DNA from 3 places in the Rhizobium sp. WW22 genome. Region 1 is predicted to be linked to each of the others. Evidence: predicted binding sites of a transcription regulator. Region 1 holds the regulator's gene; each other region holds the start of a gene.
The links. Region 1 encodes LexA, which represses DNA repair genes until DNA is damaged. Its sites were predicted from a motif close to TGTTCNNNNTGTGTTCNG; they were not measured.
Positions count from the first base shown of each region.

Region 2: the regulator LexA is predicted to act here: its motif matches at 3,058-3,075, upstream of ACK83U_RS09240 (ribonuclease T2 family protein).
Region 3: the regulator LexA is predicted to act here: its motif matches at 3,206-3,223, upstream of ACK83U_RS16275 (ImuA family protein).

Region 1 is NZ_CP178198.1:1,274,159-1,279,755, forward strand. It holds gene ACK83U_RS06410 (ComEC/Rec2 family competence protein) at 1-1,942, shown strand, start outside; gene lexA (transcriptional repressor LexA) at 1,923-2,645, opposite strand; partial or broken gene ACK83U_RS06420 (VOC family protein) at 3,066-3,952, shown strand; gene kdsA (3-deoxy-8-phosphooctulonate synthase) at 3,949-4,788, shown strand; gene eno (phosphopyruvate hydratase) at 4,937-5,597, shown strand, end outside.
Region 2 is NZ_CP178198.1:1,862,664-1,868,260, reverse strand. It holds gene ACK83U_RS09255 (CaiB/BaiF CoA transferase family protein) at 1-994, opposite strand, end outside; gene ACK83U_RS09250 (DMT family transporter) at 1,012-1,971, opposite strand; gene ACK83U_RS09245 (alpha/beta hydrolase) at 1,991-2,923, opposite strand; gene ACK83U_RS09240 (ribonuclease T2 family protein) at 3,089-3,835, shown strand; gene ettA (energy-dependent translational throttle protein EttA) at 3,961-5,597, shown strand, end outside.
Region 3 is NZ_CP178198.1:3,338,003-3,343,599, reverse strand. It holds gene leuD (3-isopropylmalate dehydratase small subunit) at 1-388, opposite strand, end outside; gene ACK83U_RS16295 (hypothetical protein) at 574-810, opposite strand; gene ACK83U_RS16290 (HpcH/HpaI aldolase/citrate lyase family protein) at 922-1,866, shown strand; gene ACK83U_RS16285 (DUF1737 domain-containing protein) at 1,904-2,110, shown strand; gene ACK83U_RS16280 (metallopeptidase family protein) at 2,534-2,971, opposite strand; gene ACK83U_RS16275 (ImuA family protein) at 3,246-4,226, shown strand; gene ACK83U_RS16270 (Y-family DNA polymerase) at 4,267-5,597, shown strand, end outside.

The DNA.
Region 1 (5,597 bases):
CCGCGTCGAGGCAACGGAAAAACCCTCTATCCGCCGCGCGCCGCAGCGGGTTACGGTCTTCGTGCGCAAGCAGGCGGAGCCGTTCGATCTGGGGGATCGGATCCGGGGCAGGGCGCGCCTGACGCCTCCGGCCGGACCGGCATTGGCGGGTCTCAACGATTTTGCCTTCAGCTCCTATTTCAACGGCATCGGCGCGAATGGCTTTGCCTACGGAACGCCGGAATTATTATCACCATCTAGTGATAATGCCGCCGGCTCGTTACTAGATGCGGCCGATATCTGGCTCGCTGGCCTGCGCAATAGCATCGGCGACCGCATCAGGCAAACCTTGCCAGGAGATACCGGCGCCTTTGCAGCGGCGCTTGTCACCGATGAGAGACGTGCGATCTCGAAGGATACGACCGAAGCCCTGAGAATTGCCGGCCTGACCCACATCATTGCAATTTCCGGCCTCAACATGGCGCTGTCGGCTGGCATTTTCTATGTCGGTCTGCGCTATTTGTTCAGCCTGTTTCCCGGTGTCGTCCAGGCTTGGCCGACGAAGAAGTTCGCAGCCTTCGGCGCGCTTCTAACGGTAACGGCCTATTACCTCATTTCCGGATTCGGCGTCTCCGCCGAACGCGCCTTCATCATGATGGCGATCATGCTGGTGGCCGTGCTTTTCGACAGGCCATCCATCAGCTTGCGCAATGTGGCGCTCTCAGCCATCGTCATCCTAGTCTTGTCACCGTCTCAGGTACTCGGTCCGAGTTTCCAGATGTCTTACGCCGCTACGCTGGCGCTGGTATCAGGCTATTCGCTCTGGAAACGACGGCGGCATCGCGAAAACATCCTGCCGCGCATCCGTCTGTTAAGTCCGCTACTGTTCGTCACACGCTTCTTTGGAGGCGTGATGTCGACCTCGTTCATCGGCGGTGCGTCGACGGCCATTTTCTCGATCGAGCATTTTCACCGGTTGGCGACATATGGACTTGCTGCCAACCTTGCGGCCATGCCCGTCGTCTCTTTCATCGTCATGCCCTTCGGTATGATGGCGATGCTGCTGATGCCTTTCGGAATCGATGGACCGTTCTGGAAAGTCACCGGTGAGGGACTGGAGCTTGTGATCGCTGTTGCAAAAACGGTGGCTGGGTGGGGAGGTGACATTACCTTCGGTCGCCAGCCCGGCTGGCTGATGCCGACTTTCATCGCTGGCTTCCTGACCATGAGCATGCTGCGGACCCGGCTTCGCCATCTGGGCCTGTTGCTGCTGCTGTCATCTGTCGGTGTAGCCGCGTTCGGCTCTGGTGTGCCGAAGCCGGATCTGATGATCTCGGAAGATGGCATTCTGGTTGCCTTGCGCCAGAACGATATCCTCGCCACCAATCGCGAGAGACCGCAGGCCTTCATCTTCGAGCAATGGCAGAAAGCGCTCGTCGCGGCCGAACATCAACCGCCGACCATGCTCCCGACCGATAGCCGGCTTCCGCAGATCAGCAAGACGGATCGGCATAAGCGATTAAGCAATGACGAGCAGAAGGCGGTCCGCACCGCAATGGAAGAAGCTTTAGACCGCACCATGCAAGGCAGCTTTGCCTGTCAGAAGGGAGCATGGTGTGTCGCCATGCTCGAAAACGGCGCGATATTGGTCACCATCGAGAACGCAGCCTATCTGCCCACGGCTTGCGACACCGGGAATATTATCGTGACGCCAATCCGGCTGCGGCTGGACCATTGCCGCTCCGGAGCAACGCTCATAACCGGTGCGACATTGCGCAAAACCGGCTCCATCGAAATGGTGCTTTCCGTAGACAAGCCCATCATCTCAGCCGCATTCAACAACCCGCAGCGCCCATGGACCAGGCATCGAACCTATGATTGGCGCACCGACAAATTCGACGCGCCAATTGCAAAGGCACCACCAGTTCTGGACAATTCACCGGTCAGTGATAGCGACGAATAAGGCCGACGAGCTTGCCCTGAACTTTGACGCGATCCGGCCCGAAGATGCGGGTTTCATAGGCTGGGTTGGCGGCTTCCAGCGCGATGGAGGCACCCTTGCGACGGAAGCGCTTCAAGGTAGCTTCTTCATCGTCGACGAGTGCAACGACGATATCGCCGGGATTGGCCGTCGTCGAATTGCGGATGATGACCGTGTCGCCGTCGAAAATTCCGGCATCGATCATCGAATCCCCGCGAACTTCGAGCGCATAATGTTCGCCGGAGCCGAGCATGTCGGCGGGAACGGTAATGTCGTGCGTATTGTTCTGGATTGCCGAGATCGGAACGCCGGCGGCGATGCGGCCCATCACAGGTACGGACGCCGAGCCGTTGTGATCGTCATTTGCCACTTTCGACGGAGCGGGCGGGGCAACGGGCTGCGGCTTGCCGAGGCTGCCCTCGATGACGCTGGGCGAAAAACCGCGGCGCTGTTGCAGGCTCGGATTATAGGCGTCGGGAAGCTTGATGACTTCGAGCGCTCTGGCCCGGTTCGGCAGCCTGCGGATGAAACCTCGCTCCTCCAGCGCCGTGATCAGGCGGTGAATGCCGGATTTGGATGCCAGATCCAGTGCATCCTTCATCTCGTCGAAGGATGGCGGAACACCGGATTCCTTCATGCGTTCGTGAATGAAGAGAAGCAGTTCCTGCTGCTTGCGCGTCAACATCGTCTTGGAACCTCAGAATCAAGAAAAGCCGTGAAACAAATCCAGAACGGACACTATATGTTCCATATGTGTTCCGCAAGTGCTTAAATTTCGGTAAAGCCTTGTGGGGGCAGTTAAATAATTACCATTTGCGAATGGATCGGATCGGAACATCGAGGCGCCATATCTGCGTTAACCCATGGAAAAATATGAGAAATGCCGCTCTGTTCGCTTCCAGGGCCTTGTCGTTCAGTCCGTGCGCCCAGCATTTGGATCAAAGTGCCGCGCTACTGCATGAGCCGGCTATGGGAGAGAATCAGCAATCACGTTTGCGAGATCGCCTTCGATCCATGTCGTGTGCTTCGGGATGTTCCATCCTTCCATCTTGAATTGCTTGGGGGATGGGCGCAAATCTGCTTCCGCAAGCAAACAGGAGAAGCCATGATTTCGTCTCCGCATCCGCTGGATCATCTCGTGCTGCCGACCGTCAACATCGCTCTGGCGCGCGAACGTCTCGGCAAGCTCGGTTTCACCGTGGCTCCAGATGCGTGCCATCCCTTTGGCACTCAGAATGCCTGCGTCTTCCTTGCCGATAAAACCTATCTCGAACCTCTGGGCGTCGCATCTCCGGAGCAATGCGAGAAGAGCATCGTGGATGGCAATGTTTTCGTCGCGCGCGATCAGGCTTATCGTTTCCGGGTGGGGGATGATGGCTTCTCGGCCGTGGTATTCGGTACGGATGATGCGGTGGCGGATGACAAGCGTTTCAACGCGGCGGCGATTTCGGCGGGGCGAATGCTGGATTTCTCCCGTCCGATGAGATGCCGGATGGAACCGAAACCACGGCAGGCTTTCGTCTTGCCCTTGCCGCCGATCTGCGCGCGCCGGATTTTCTCGCTTTCTGCTGTCAGCGCATCAATCCGCTGCCGGCTGATCGCAGCGCGCTCGAGCGTCACGAGAACGGCGTGACTGGTATCGCGCGGGTAGCGCTTTGCGCGCCGAAGCCGGCGGTCTATCGCGGTTTCTTCGAAGAGGTTGTCGGCGACCCACGCATTATGGAACATTCCTTTGGCCTGACGATCAGGACTGCCAATGCCGATCTCGAGATTTTGACGCCGGAAGGAATGGAGGCATTCTATGATCTGCCTGTTCGCACGAATGATCCGGGGCTCAGGGCGCGGGCAATCCTTTTCAAAACGCGCGATCTTTCCGTGACATCGTCGCATTTCACTGCTAACGGCGTCACCTATACGCGTAAGAACAATCGTCTATTGGCGAGGTTGGCGCCCGGTCAGGGCGCATTGTTCGCCTTTGAGGAGATAAAATGAGCACAAATTCCGAAGTCACCGTCGGCGAGGGCGCCTCCAAGGTCCTTTTTTCCAATACTGCAAAGCTGTCGCTGATCGCCGGTCCCTGCCAGATGGAAAGCCGCGACCATGCTTTCATGGTTGCCGGCGTTTTGAAGGAACTTTGCGGCAAGCTGGGCATCGGCCTCGTCTACAAGTCCTCCTTCGACAAGGCGAACCGTACATCGCTGTCGGGCAAGCGCGGCATCGGGCTGGAAAAGGCGCTGGAAGTCTTTGAAGACCTGAAGAAGGAATATGGCTTCCCGGTCCTGACCGACATCCACACGGAAGAGCAGTGCGCCATCGTTTCCAAGACGGTCGATATACTGCAGATCCCGGCTTTCCTGTCGCGCCAGACAGACCTTTTGGTTGCCGCTGCCAAGACCGGCCGCGTGGTCAACGTCAAGAAGGGCCAGTTCCTGGCGCCATGGGATATGAAGAACGTGCTTGCCAAGCTGAACGAAAGCGGCAATCCGAATATTCTTCTTTGCGAGCGCGGCGCCTCCTTTGGTTACAATACGCTTGTTTCCGACATGCGCTCGCTGCCGATCATGGCGGCGATGGGCGCGCCCGTCATCTTCGACGCGACCCATTCCGTGCAGCAGCCAGGCGGACAGGGCGGTTCGACCGGCGGCGATCGCCGGTTCGTCGAGACGCTGGCGCGCGCCGCCGTTGCCGTCGGTGTCGCAGGCGTTTTTGTCGAGACGCATGAGGATCCGGACAATGCACCATCCGATGGCCCGAACATGGTCTATCTGAAGGATATGCCGCGGCTTCTGGAGAAGCTGCTGGCCTTCGACGCCATCGCCAAGGCCTGAAATAAAGCCGGCATTCAACAGGCTGACATGAACTTGCGTTACGGGCCTGCAGGAGTGCCAAATCGCGGCGCGGATCGCCATTGAAATTTCCGCGCCTTCGATTAAGACGATTTAAATCGATTTATAAACCAGCGAGCAGGGAGCTATCATGACCGCAATCACCGACATTATCGCCCGCGAGATTCTCGACAGCCGTGGCAATCCGACTGTCGAAGTCGATGTCTACCTCGAAGATGGCAGCATGGGCCGCGCGGCGGTTCCGTCGGGTGCGTCGACCGGCGCGCATGAAGCTGTAGAGCTTCGCGATGGCGGCAAGCGCTACCATGGCAAGGGTGTCGAGAAGGCCGTCGAAGCCGTCAATTCGGAAATCTTCGACGCGATCGGCGGCATGGATGCCGAAAACCAGATCCAGCTCGACAACATCATGATCGAGCTCGACGGCACGCCGAACAAGTCGCGCCTCGGCGCCAATGCCATCCTCGGCGTCTCGCTCGCCGTTGCCAAGGCTGCTGCCCAGAGCGCCAACCTGCCGCTCTACCGTTATGTCGGCGGCGCTCATGCCCGCCTGCTGCCAGTCCCGATGATGAACATCATCAACGGTGGCGCCCATGCCGACAACCCGATCGACTTCCAGGAATTCATGATCCTGCCGATCGGCGCTGACTCGATCCGCGAAGCCGTCCGCATGGGTTCGGAAGTCTTCCACGTTCTGAAGAAGGAACTGGCATCGCAGGGCCACAACACTAACGTCGGTGACGAAGGTGGTTTCGCACCGGGCCTTTCCAGCGCCCCGGCAGCTCTCGACTTCA
Region 2 (5,597 bases), 590 kb from region 1:
CGATCGTGTTAATGGCGCCGGCCGGTACGGCGTTGGCCTCACAGGCTTTCAGCAGCTCTGCCTTGTTCCACTTCAGCGTTTCGGCAGAAATGAAAGCGCGCACTTCGTTGCGGTTGGCGACGCGGGCCTTGTTGGTCGCATAGCGCTCGTCGTCGGCATCGGTCTCCATGCCGAGAATGGCGCAGAGGCGCCGGAACTGCCCGTCGTTGCCGACAGCGAGAATGAGATAGCCGTCGGCCGTGGGTATGACTTCGTAGGGCGAGATATTGGGATGGGCATTGCCGAGCCGCACGGGCGGCTTACCCGAAATCAGATAGTTCATGTTTTGATTGGCGAGCACTGCGGATTGTACATCGAGCAGCGCCATGTCGATGAGTTGTCCTTCCCCGGTCTTCAGCGCATGGATCAGGGCGGCCTCGATTGCCGATACGGCATAGATGCCGGTGAAGATATCGGCGATCGCGACGCCGGCCTTCATCGGCTGGCCATCCGGCTCGCCTGTGATCGACATGAAGCCAGACATGCCCTGCACGATATAGTCATAGCCGGCGAGACCGGCATAGGGGCCGGTTTGCCCGAAGCCGGTGATCGAGCAGTAGACGATGCGGGGATTGATCTTCCTCAGGCTTTCATAATCCAGCCCGTACTTTACCAGGCCGCCGAGCTTGAAATTCTCGATCACCACATCGGCCGTCTTTACCAGTCGGCGCACCAGGCCCTGTCCATCCTCGGTCTTGAGGTCGGCAGTAATGGAGCGTTTGCCGCGATTGGCAGAGTGGTAATAGGCGGCAGAGAGATTCTCGCCGTCCTTGCCTTCGACGAAGGGCGGTCCCCACTGGCGCGTGTCGTCGCCGCCGTCGGGATTTTCCACTTTGATGACATCGGCGCCGAGGTCGGCCAGCATCTGTCCGGCCCAGGGACCGGCGAGAACGCGGGCAAGCTCAATGACGCGAATACCGGAGAGCGGAGGTTTCTTGGTTTTCTGGTCCGTCATGTCATCCGCTCTGCCGCTTACGGCGTGAATGCAGTTTCAGATGTATCGGATACCGGCTTGGAAGCAAAGCGCCGCTCGCGCCAGAGAATGTAGAGGCCGGAGCCGGTGATGATGAGGATGCCGAGCCATTTGATCGCATCCGGGAAATTGTCGAAAACGAGCCAGCCGAAGATCGTGGCGGAAACGATCTCGAAATACTGCAGCGGCGCAAGTGTCGAGGCCGGCACGGCGCGATAGGCATATACCGTGAGGATACCCGCCGCTGCCGCAGTAACGCCAACGCCGAGCAGATAGAGCGTGGCCATCAGATCCGGAATGACCGGATCGAGGATTGTAGACCCCGTCGTTCGACCGATGGCAAGCAGGACCACACTGATGCCGGTCCCCCATAAAGCCGTCTGGAACTGCATCGACCATGCGTCCTCGCTATGGGAGACCACGCGCGTGATCATGACGTAGACGGCGACGCAAAACGCGGTGACGATAGGAAGCAAGGCGAAAAAGCCGACTTCCTGAAAGCTTGGCTGGATGATCAGCATCGCGCCGAAAAAGCCGACGGCACAGGCGGTATAACGCCGCCAGCCGATGGTTTCCTTCAGGAAGACGCTGCTGAGGATGGTGAGTATCATCGGCTCGACGAAGAAGATGGCAATGGCATCGGCCACTTCCATCACCTGCAGCGTGGTCACGAACGACACCATGGACAGCGTGAGCACGGCGGCACGGATGGCATGGACGCCGCTGCGTCGCCAACTCCACACGCCCCATTTCCCGCGCATTGCCATCATGGGGAGCGCAAAAAGAGCCTGGAAGATGAAGCGGGCGGCGGTCACTTCGCCCGGCGGAATCGTGGTCGCCGCGAGCTTGGAGAAGATATCCATGACTGGCGAGAGGACGACGGAGAGAAACATCGTCACCAAACCGAAGGTCAGCTCCGACTGCAGCAATCGCGCCGAGGAGCCGCTGGAGGTGTTCATTGTGGAATTCCCATGAGAATCAGTTGTTTGCCGTTACCCTCTTGCACCAGTCGGCGAAGTTGGAAATGGCTTTTTCGGCACCGATTTCGCTGAGAGTCTCGTGCCGCATGTCGGGATAGATTTCAGTGGTGATACGAGAGAAGCCGGCTCTTTTCAAATGATTTGCCAGCCAGGAAATCGCTTTCGCGCCGTCGGTCGCGGGATCCTTGCCACCGCCGACGAGATGAATCGGCATGTCGCGGCGGAGACGATTGAGATGCGCCTTCTGTGGTGCGCGGAAGGTAAGTTCAAACAGGTCGAGCCAGAGCGAGACCGAGGCATCGAAGCCGCAAAGCGGATCGGCGATATATTTGTCCACCTGCTCGGGAATGCGCGAGAGCCAGTCGAAATCGGTGCGGCGGTTGGCGATCGATTTACCCCACGTGCCGAAGGTCAGTTTCGGCAGCGGTCCACTCGGGACGTCCGATCCCTTAAACATGCGCTCCGTTTTGAGGATGAGTTGGGCGGCGCGGCCGGCGAGGCCCGGATTGAAATTGGAATTCCAGACCGTGACGGCATCGAACTTGGCTGGATGCGTGACCACAGTATTCAGGCTAATCAACCCGCCCATGGAATGCCCGAACAGGATGATAGGCAGATCAGGATGGGAGCTTGCGGCAAGCTCGCGCATTGCGAGCACATCGGCGATCACCTGCTCGACACCATTTCTCCGGGCAAAGCGGCCGATGGGGGCATCAGGGGCCGTCGTCTCGCCATGGCCGCGATGATCGTGAGCATAGACATGAAAGCCTCGGCCCGCCATCGCATCCGCGAAGACCTCGTATCGGCGGGAATGCTCGGCGAGACCGTGCGATATCAGCAGGATGCCGCGAGCATCGGTTGCCGCCGGCAAATGATGATAGGCAAGGGTTGCGCCTGTCGGACTTTTCAGGCGCTGCGTCTCGGCGAACATATATTGGCTCCTCCCCAGTTAGACGAAAGGTTATCCTCCGCTCGATTGCAATGGATAGGTGGTAAAGCTCACAGAAATAAATCTTTCCGAGCGCCGTGATTCAGGATTGCGCCTGCTCGCTCAAACTGCTTATTTGTTCCCATAATGTTCTAGTTGGAGGCAGGAATGAAGCAGTGGCTTCGAGTATTTGCAGTTGTACTTCTTTCGGTCGGAACGGCGGCGAGCGCCATGGCTCAGGAACATAGCCGCGGACGGACGCGCTTTATCCTGGCGGCGAGCTGGGAGCCGGCATTTTGTCAGACGAACCAGAAAAAGGTGGAATGCCGGAACCAGTCGTCGAACAATCATGATGCCACGAATTTTTCTCTGCATGGCCTCTGGCCGATGCGGCAGGAATATTGCGATGTTTCCGAGGATCTGAAGCAGGCGGATCGTGGCCGCGACTGGAAGGATCTGCCTGCCGTGCAGCTTTCCCAAGACGTGAAGGCGAAGCTGGACAAGGCAATGCCAGGCACTCAATCCGGCCTGGAGCGGCATGAATGGATCAAGCACGGCACCTGCACGAAGCTCAGCGCCGACCAATATTTCTCCATCGCCGCTGGCCTGATCGCCGAACTCAATACGTCTGCCGTGCGGGATCTTTTCGCGCAGAATATCGGCAAGGAGCTGGATGCCGAAAGCATCAAGGCGGCCTTTGATCAGAGCTTCGGCGAGGGCGCCAATGCGCGCATCAAGATGAGCTGCCGCCGCGTCGGCGATGTCCGAATGATTTCGGAGCTGACCATCGGTCTCTCCGAAGATGCGATCGATCCCCAGCAGGGCAGTGAGCCGCGGCTCGCCAAACTGATCCAGGGGGCCGGCAGTACCTCCTTCGGCTGTGATCGGGGTGTGGTGGACGCGGCCGGTTTCTGAGAAAATACGGCCTTTCTGACGCGGATAATGCCCTCGGACAAGGTTTCGCCGTTGCCCGAGGGCGGGGTTTCGCCTACATAGCGGCACAAATCGCAACGCTATTCGCCCGTGGAGCAACCCAAGCTATGGCACGTCAGTTCATTTATCATATGGCCGGTCTGAATAAGTCCTATGGCGCCAAGAAGATTCTCGAGAATATCCATCTCTCCTTCTACCCCGATGCCAAGATCGGTATTCTCGGCCCGAACGGTGCAGGTAAGTCGACCGTGCTGCGCATCATGGCCGGCCTCGACAAGGAATATACCGGCGAAGCCTGGCTGGCCGAAGGCGCCACCATCGGCTACCTGGCGCAGGAGCCTCAGCTCGATCCCAACAAGACGGTTTTCGAAAACGTCATGGAAGGCGTTGCCAAGAAAACCGAAATCCTCAATCGCTACAACGAATTGATGATGAACTATTCCGACGAGACCGCGGAAGAGGGCGCCAAGCTCCAGGATATCATCGACAGCCAGAACCTTTGGGATCTGGAAAGCCAGGTGGAGATGGCGATGGAAGCCTTGTGCTGCCCGCCGCGCGATGCCGAAGTCACCAGCCTTTCAGGCGGTGAGCGCCGCCGTATCGCACTATGCCGTCTGCTTCTCTCGCAGCCAGACCTGCTGCTGCTCGACGAACCGACCAACCATCTCGACGCTGAGACCATTGCCTGGCTGGAAAAGCACCTGCGCGACTATCCGGGCGCCGTGATGATGATCACCCACGACCGCTACTTCCTCGACAATGTTACCGGCTGGATTCTCGAACTCGACCGCGGTCGTGGCATTCCCTACGAAGGCAACTATTCCGCCTATCTGCGGGCCAAGGCCAAGCGCATGCAGCAGGAAGCCCGCGAAGAAGCTGGCCGCCAGAAGGCGATCAGCCGTGAGCAGGAATGGATTGCCTCCAGCCCCAAGGCCCGCCAGGCCAAGTCCAAGGCGCGTATCAACGCTTACGAACAGCTGGTCGATGCTGCCGAAAATCAGCGTCCCGGTGATGCGCAGATCATCATTCCGGTCAGCGAGCGTCTCGGCCAGGTGGTGATCGAGATGGAGGGCATCACCAAGGGCTTCGAAGGCCGCACGCTGATCAATGATCTGTCGATCAAGCTGCCGCCCGGCGGCATCGTTGGCATCATTGGCCCGAACGGCGCCGGCAAGACGACCCTGTTCAAGATGATCACCGGGCAGGAAAAGCCGGATGCCGGCACGGTCCGCATCGGCGAGACGGTGCATCTCAGCTATGTCGACCAGAGCCGCGATGCGCTTGACGGCAATAAGACGGTATGGGAGGAGATCTCCGGCGGCGCCGAAGTCATCAAGCTCGGCAAGTTCGACATGAACTCGCGCGCCTATTGTGGCGCCTTTAACTTCAAGGGCGGCGACCAGCAGCAGAAGGTCGGCAATCTCTCTGGCGGTCAGCGCAACCGCGTTCACCTGGCCAAGATGTTGAAGGCTGGCGGCAACGTGCTTCTGCTCGACGAACCAACCAACGACCTGGATACGGAAACGCTGGGGGCGCTGGAAAGCGCGCTTGAAAACTTCGCGGGCTGCGCCATCATCATCAGCCACGATCGCATGTTCCTCGACCGCCTGGCCACGCACATCCTGGCCTTTGAAGGCGAAGGCCATGTCGAATGGTTCGAAGGCAATTTCGAAGATTACGAGCAGGACAAGATTCGCCGTCTCGGCCCCGATGCCCTTAATCCGGGCAGCCAGGCGCATAAGCG
Region 3 (5,597 bases), 1.8 Mb from region 1:
TCAGCTTGTCGAGCTCTTCCTGGCTGACCTTGATCGGCAGGATGCCGTTCTTGAAGCAGTTGTTGTAGAAGATGTCAGCGAAGCTGGTTGAAATAACGCAGCGGATGCCGAAATCGAGAAGCGCCCAGGGAGCATGCTCACGCGAGGAGCCGCAGCCGAAATTATCGCCGGCGACGAGGATCTTGGCATTCTGATAGGCCGGCTTGTTCAGCACGAAATCCGGGTTCGGAGAACCGTCTTCATTGTAGCGGGCTTCAGCGAAGAGCCCCTTGCCGAGACCCGTGCGCTTGATGGTCTTCAGATAATCCTTCGGGATGATCATGTCGGTATCGACATTGACGACCGGGAGGGGTGCTGCGACACCGGTCAACTTCACGAACTTGTCCATGGGGTCCTGCCTTCATTCTCGTCTAAGCACGAATTATCCTGCCAATAGAGCAAATCCGGCCCGAAATGAAGGAAAATCTTGGAAATGCTCTAAAACGCGGCGCTTTGGGTCGTCGTGCCCTTCAGGACGAGGCCTGATCGCACACATAGGCCCGCCGGATAGACCGCCCTGCCCTGCTTTCAATCCTAGAGGTCGATGATCGTGCCGCGACCGTCGTTCCAGATGCGCATTTCGCGCTGGCCGTTCGTCTTCGCCTTGGCGTGCACCGGGGCCGGCTTCATGCGCAGCGAAATCGCGCGGGCTGCCATCAGCACGGTAAGGATAGCGCCGACGGCGAGCGTGACCGAAACGGTAAACAGCGCCATGGCTGCAAACACGGTGATACCGGCAAGTGCGATGAACAGGGAACGAATATTCTGCATGGTCGAGACCTCTCTACATCAAGCAATGTGGCCCTCATGATTGTCATCTGCAAGAGGAGCATGGCTTTTTGTTGACTTGCCTGCCGATTAAAAGCGCGGCAAAACGGCACAATGAGCCAATCTGCGAGCCAAAGCCCTTCGTCCCGTCCCGCCCGTCTGCGCCGATCGGTCTTGAGCGTTCCCGCTATCAACCGACGCGCGCTGGACAAGCTTTCGAGCCTCGAATGCGACGCGGTCATCTTCGATCTCGAGGATTCGGTTTCGCCGGAGAAAAAGGCCGAGGCGCGGGAGAATCTCCGGGCCTTCTTTGCGGTCTCGCCGCTTCCCGGCAGGGAGCGGATCATCCGTATCAATGCGCTCTCCTCCAATTTCGGTGCCGATGACCTGGCGCTGGTTACGGAGCTGGAGCCGGATGCGGTGTTGCTGCCGAAGGTGGACGAGCCGCAGGACGTAAGCGATGTCAGTGACCGGCTTGCGGAAGCCGATGCACCGGAAGACTTGCGTATCTGGGCCATGATCGAGACGCCGCGCGGCATCCTGAATGCGGCCGCGATCGCCGAAGCCGGGCGCACGGCAGGGAGCCGGCTCGATTGTTTCGTCGTCGGTCTCAACGACCTCAGAAAGGAAACGGGCGTTCTGCCGCAGCCCGGTCGCCCCTATCTCGTGCCCTGGCTGATGCAGGTGATATTGGCCGTCAGCGCTTACGGCCTTGAGGCGATCGACAGCGTCTTCAACGATTTCAGGAATGCCGAGGAGTTCGAAGCAGAATGCGGCCAGGGTGTCGCCATGGGCTTTGCCGGCAAGATGCTGATCCATCCAAACCAGATCGAGGCGGCCAACCGGCATTTCGGCCCGGCTGAGGCTGCCATTGCCGAGGCCGAAGCCATCATTGCGGCTTTTGCCGACCCGAGCGCCGCCACTCTCAATGTCGTGAACCTTGGCGGGCGCATGGTGGAGCGGCTGCACCTTGTCCAGGCGGAAAGACTCATTCATAAAGCTCGCCTGATCGAACAGCGCTCTTCGGGCACGGCAGCGGCGCCCCGCACCGAGGTCTGACCGTCGAATTGCCCGGCCAAATACGAAAGATGCCCTAATGAAACTCTACCGCTTCCTCACCGGCCCCGATGACGCTTCCTTCTGCCACAAGGTCAGTGCGGCGCTGAACAAGGGCTGGGAGCTATACGGCTCGCCGACCTATGGCTTCAATTCTGCAAGCGGGCGTATGGAGTGCGGCCAGGCCGTCGTCAAGGAAGTTGCCGGCAAGGATTACGATCCGGATATGAAGCTTTCGGAGCAGTAATAAGTTGATGAGCGAACGGGCTTCAACGAGCATTGGCTGCCATTGGAGCCTAAATAGCCCTAAATGCGTTTATCTCGTCTTTTACTTCACGCCATGTCAAAAGCCAGATTATCGGATTTTCTTTTACATACGTGATGTCCTCGCCCTTTCTAAGGGATGAGCGTAAGGACATGCTCAGCATGCTGCTCCCTAAGCCAAAGGTGAAGGAGCTGAAGATGCCAATAAAATATATGAGCTTGGCGAAGTTTGTGACAGGATTTTCATTAAGATCCGGTGCGCCAACCTTAAAGTAATCTCCTATTATCAATAGGAGAAGGAATGAAGCGCTAAATAATAGGCTTATCCTTAAAGTCACTTTATCCTATCCGTTGCGAGTGAATCTACAATATATCGGATGATAGTAAATTTTATTGACGAAAGATATCACCGATCCGTCGCTTCTTCGGCGCTTGCCTCGATGCGCTCCATGTCCTCGTCGCTCAGGCCGAAATGGTGGCCGATCTCGTGGATCAGGACATGGGTAATGATGTCGCCGAGAGTTTCATCGTTCTCGGCCCAATAGTCGATGATCGGCCGGCGATAGAGGCGGATCTTATTGGGCATATCGCCGGTCTGGGCGGTAAAGCGCTCCGAGATGCCGCGGCCTTCGAAGAGACCGAGCAGGTCGAAGGGTGTTTCCAGCGCCATATCCTCGAACACTTCGTCATCCGGGAAATCCTCGATGAGAATGACGAGGTTGCCGGTGAGCGAGCGGAATTCCTCCGGCAAGTGGCTGTAAGCCTCCATTGCCAGGGATTCGAATGTGCTGATGGAGGGAGAATGGCGATCCCGCCAATCTTCGCTCTGGTCAACGCGAGCCATGAATATTCCTTCCTTGGCTGGTCATATAGAGACTTTGCGCTGCTTTTACGAGAGCGGAATAGAGCGTGATGCCGAAAAGTGTTTGAGCGGTTTTCGATCGACATCATGCTCTACTTTTTTGATTCTAGAGCGGATTCGGATTTTCGGGCGACAGACCGAAATCATCTGGCTCGGTTCACAGGAATATTTTCTTATGAAATGGTGTTGACTCTTTCTCCAAGCTCTGGAATCCATAAGAACATAACAGGAACATTATCGATCTGGAGTGAACGTCATGGCCGAGGCTGCCGTGGCGCGGGAAACGCTTTTTGCCCTGCGTGAAACCATTGCCCGACTGGAAGGCAGGCCGATCCCGGCGCTGGCAGCCTCGGCGCATGAGGCTTTGGCAGACAAGCCGGTGAGAGAGGCGATGGGTAGTGCGAAATCCCTGCCTACTGAGCCTACGCTTGAACAGTCGCTCCTTCCGATCGGCGTCGATGAGCTCGATGCGGCTCTGCAAGGCGGTTTGCCGCTCGATGCGCTGACGGAAATCCGCTCGCTCGGCCTGCGCGATGCCGGGGCGGCCAGCGGCTTTGCCCTGGCGCTCGCGGCGAGACTGCATGCGCGAGCATCGGATAAGACCGCGGCCAAGTCGCCGGTCCTATGGATCGGCGATACGGTGGCAACGATGGAGGCAGGCCTGCCCTATGCCATCGGCATCGGCGATTTCGGGCTGGAGCCTCAGGCTCTCCTGCAGGCGTCGCCGCGCAAGCTCGACGATGCGCTCTGGGTGGCGGAAGCAGCCCTTGGCAGTGCTGCCTTTGCCGTCGTCATTCTGGAGGTGCGCGGCAATCCCGCCCGTTTCGGTCTGACCGAAAGCCGGCGCCTGGCGCTGAGGGCCAAGGCGGCGGGACAGCCCTTGTTTCTGTTGCGACAGGGAGGCGAGGAGGAAGCAAGCAGCGCCCTCTTCCGCTTTTCCGTCGAACCCGCGCCGGCACAGGCGCGGCCCCTGCCGGACGGATCGGTGCTTGGCGGCAGCATCGGTCACCCGGCTTTTCGTCTGACCTTGGAAAAGAGCCGAAACCCGGCGCCCCTTTCCATAATCCTGGAGTGGAATGCCCATGACCGCCGCTTTGCCCCTGTCTCCGATGTTCATTACCCTGCCTTTCCCGGCGAATACACAGCGCATTCTGGCGCTGACCTTCCCGCATCTGCCGACCGACCGGATCGCGCGCAAGCGCTGGGGTCTGTCCTGGCGTTCGGCAGGCAGGCTTGAAGCGCCGCCGCTTGCCTGTGCCGGCAAGCTGAACAATGCCATGCGGCTGACTGCGCTCAATGAACGGGCTGAAATGATCGGCCTGAAGCAGGGTCAGGGCGTGGCCGAGGCAAAGGCGATCTGTCCTGATCTCGATGTCGTCGAGGAGGATCCGGTCGCGGATCGCAAGCTTCTGGAAGCGATCGCCGACTGGTGCGACCGCTATACGCCGCTGGTGGCGATCGACGGCAAGGACGGCCTTTTTCTCGATATTACCGGCTGCGCCCATCTTTTCGGCGGCGAAGAGGCGCTGCTTGAGGATATCTTGATCCGGATTTCCCGACTGGGCTTCGATGTGCGCGGCGCCATTTCCTCTGCGCCCGGCCTCTCCTGGGCCGTCGCCCGCTTTGACGAGAGCCGCATCGTTCCGCCTGAAGCCATGGAAGAGGCACTGGCACCGCTGCCGGTTGCATGTCTTCGGCTTGGCGAGGAGATTGTCGCCGCCTTGCAGAAGATGGGCCTGAAGCAGGTCGGCGACCTTCTGGCAGCACCGCGTGCGCCGCTTGCCCGCCGTTTCGGTGCGCAGCTAATGTTGCGGCTCGATCAGGCTGTCGGCCTCGTCGAGGAACCGATTTCGCCGCGTCGCCCGGTCGCGCAATTGTCAGCCGAGCGCCGGCTTGCCGAGCCGGTGCAGGCGGAAGAGGATATTCTTCAGCTTGCCCGCCAGCTTGCCGAAACCCTGAAGCCGGGGCTGGAGGCGCGCGGCGTCGGCGGCCGTTCCTTCGAGCTTCTGCTTTTCCGGGTGGATGGGGCGGTTTTCCGCATCGCGGCCGGCGCATCGCAACCGCTGCGGGAGCCGAACCGGATCGCCAGCCTGTTCACGGAGCGCTTCGGCGCCATTCATGACGATCTCGATGTCGGTTACGGTTTCGAAATCATCCGCCTCAATGTGCTTCAGCATGCGCCCTTCGATGCCATGCAAGGCGATTTTGTCGGAGAAGACCGCCAGGAAGGATCTCTTGCCGCCTTTGTGGATCGTGTGGCCGCCCGGCTGGGGCCGGATTGTCTGCAAGGGTTCGAGCTGCGGCAGAGCCATATCCCTGAGCGGGCCGTGCGGCCGCTGCCGGCCATGGCTATCCTCGCCTCGAAGCGGCGCACAGGTAAGGAGGATGCCGGCCATCATGGTTTCTTCCGCGGCGAACGGCCGCTCCGGCTGTTTCGTATGCCGGAGCTGGTCGAAACCATTGCTGCCGAAGTGCCCGACGGCCCTCCCCGGCAGTTCCGCTGGCGGCGGGTGATGCATCGGGTCAGCCGGGCCGAAGGGCCGGAGCGGCTTTCGGCGGAATGGTGGGTCGAGGAAAAGGAAGAGCCTGCCCGCGATTATTTCCAAGT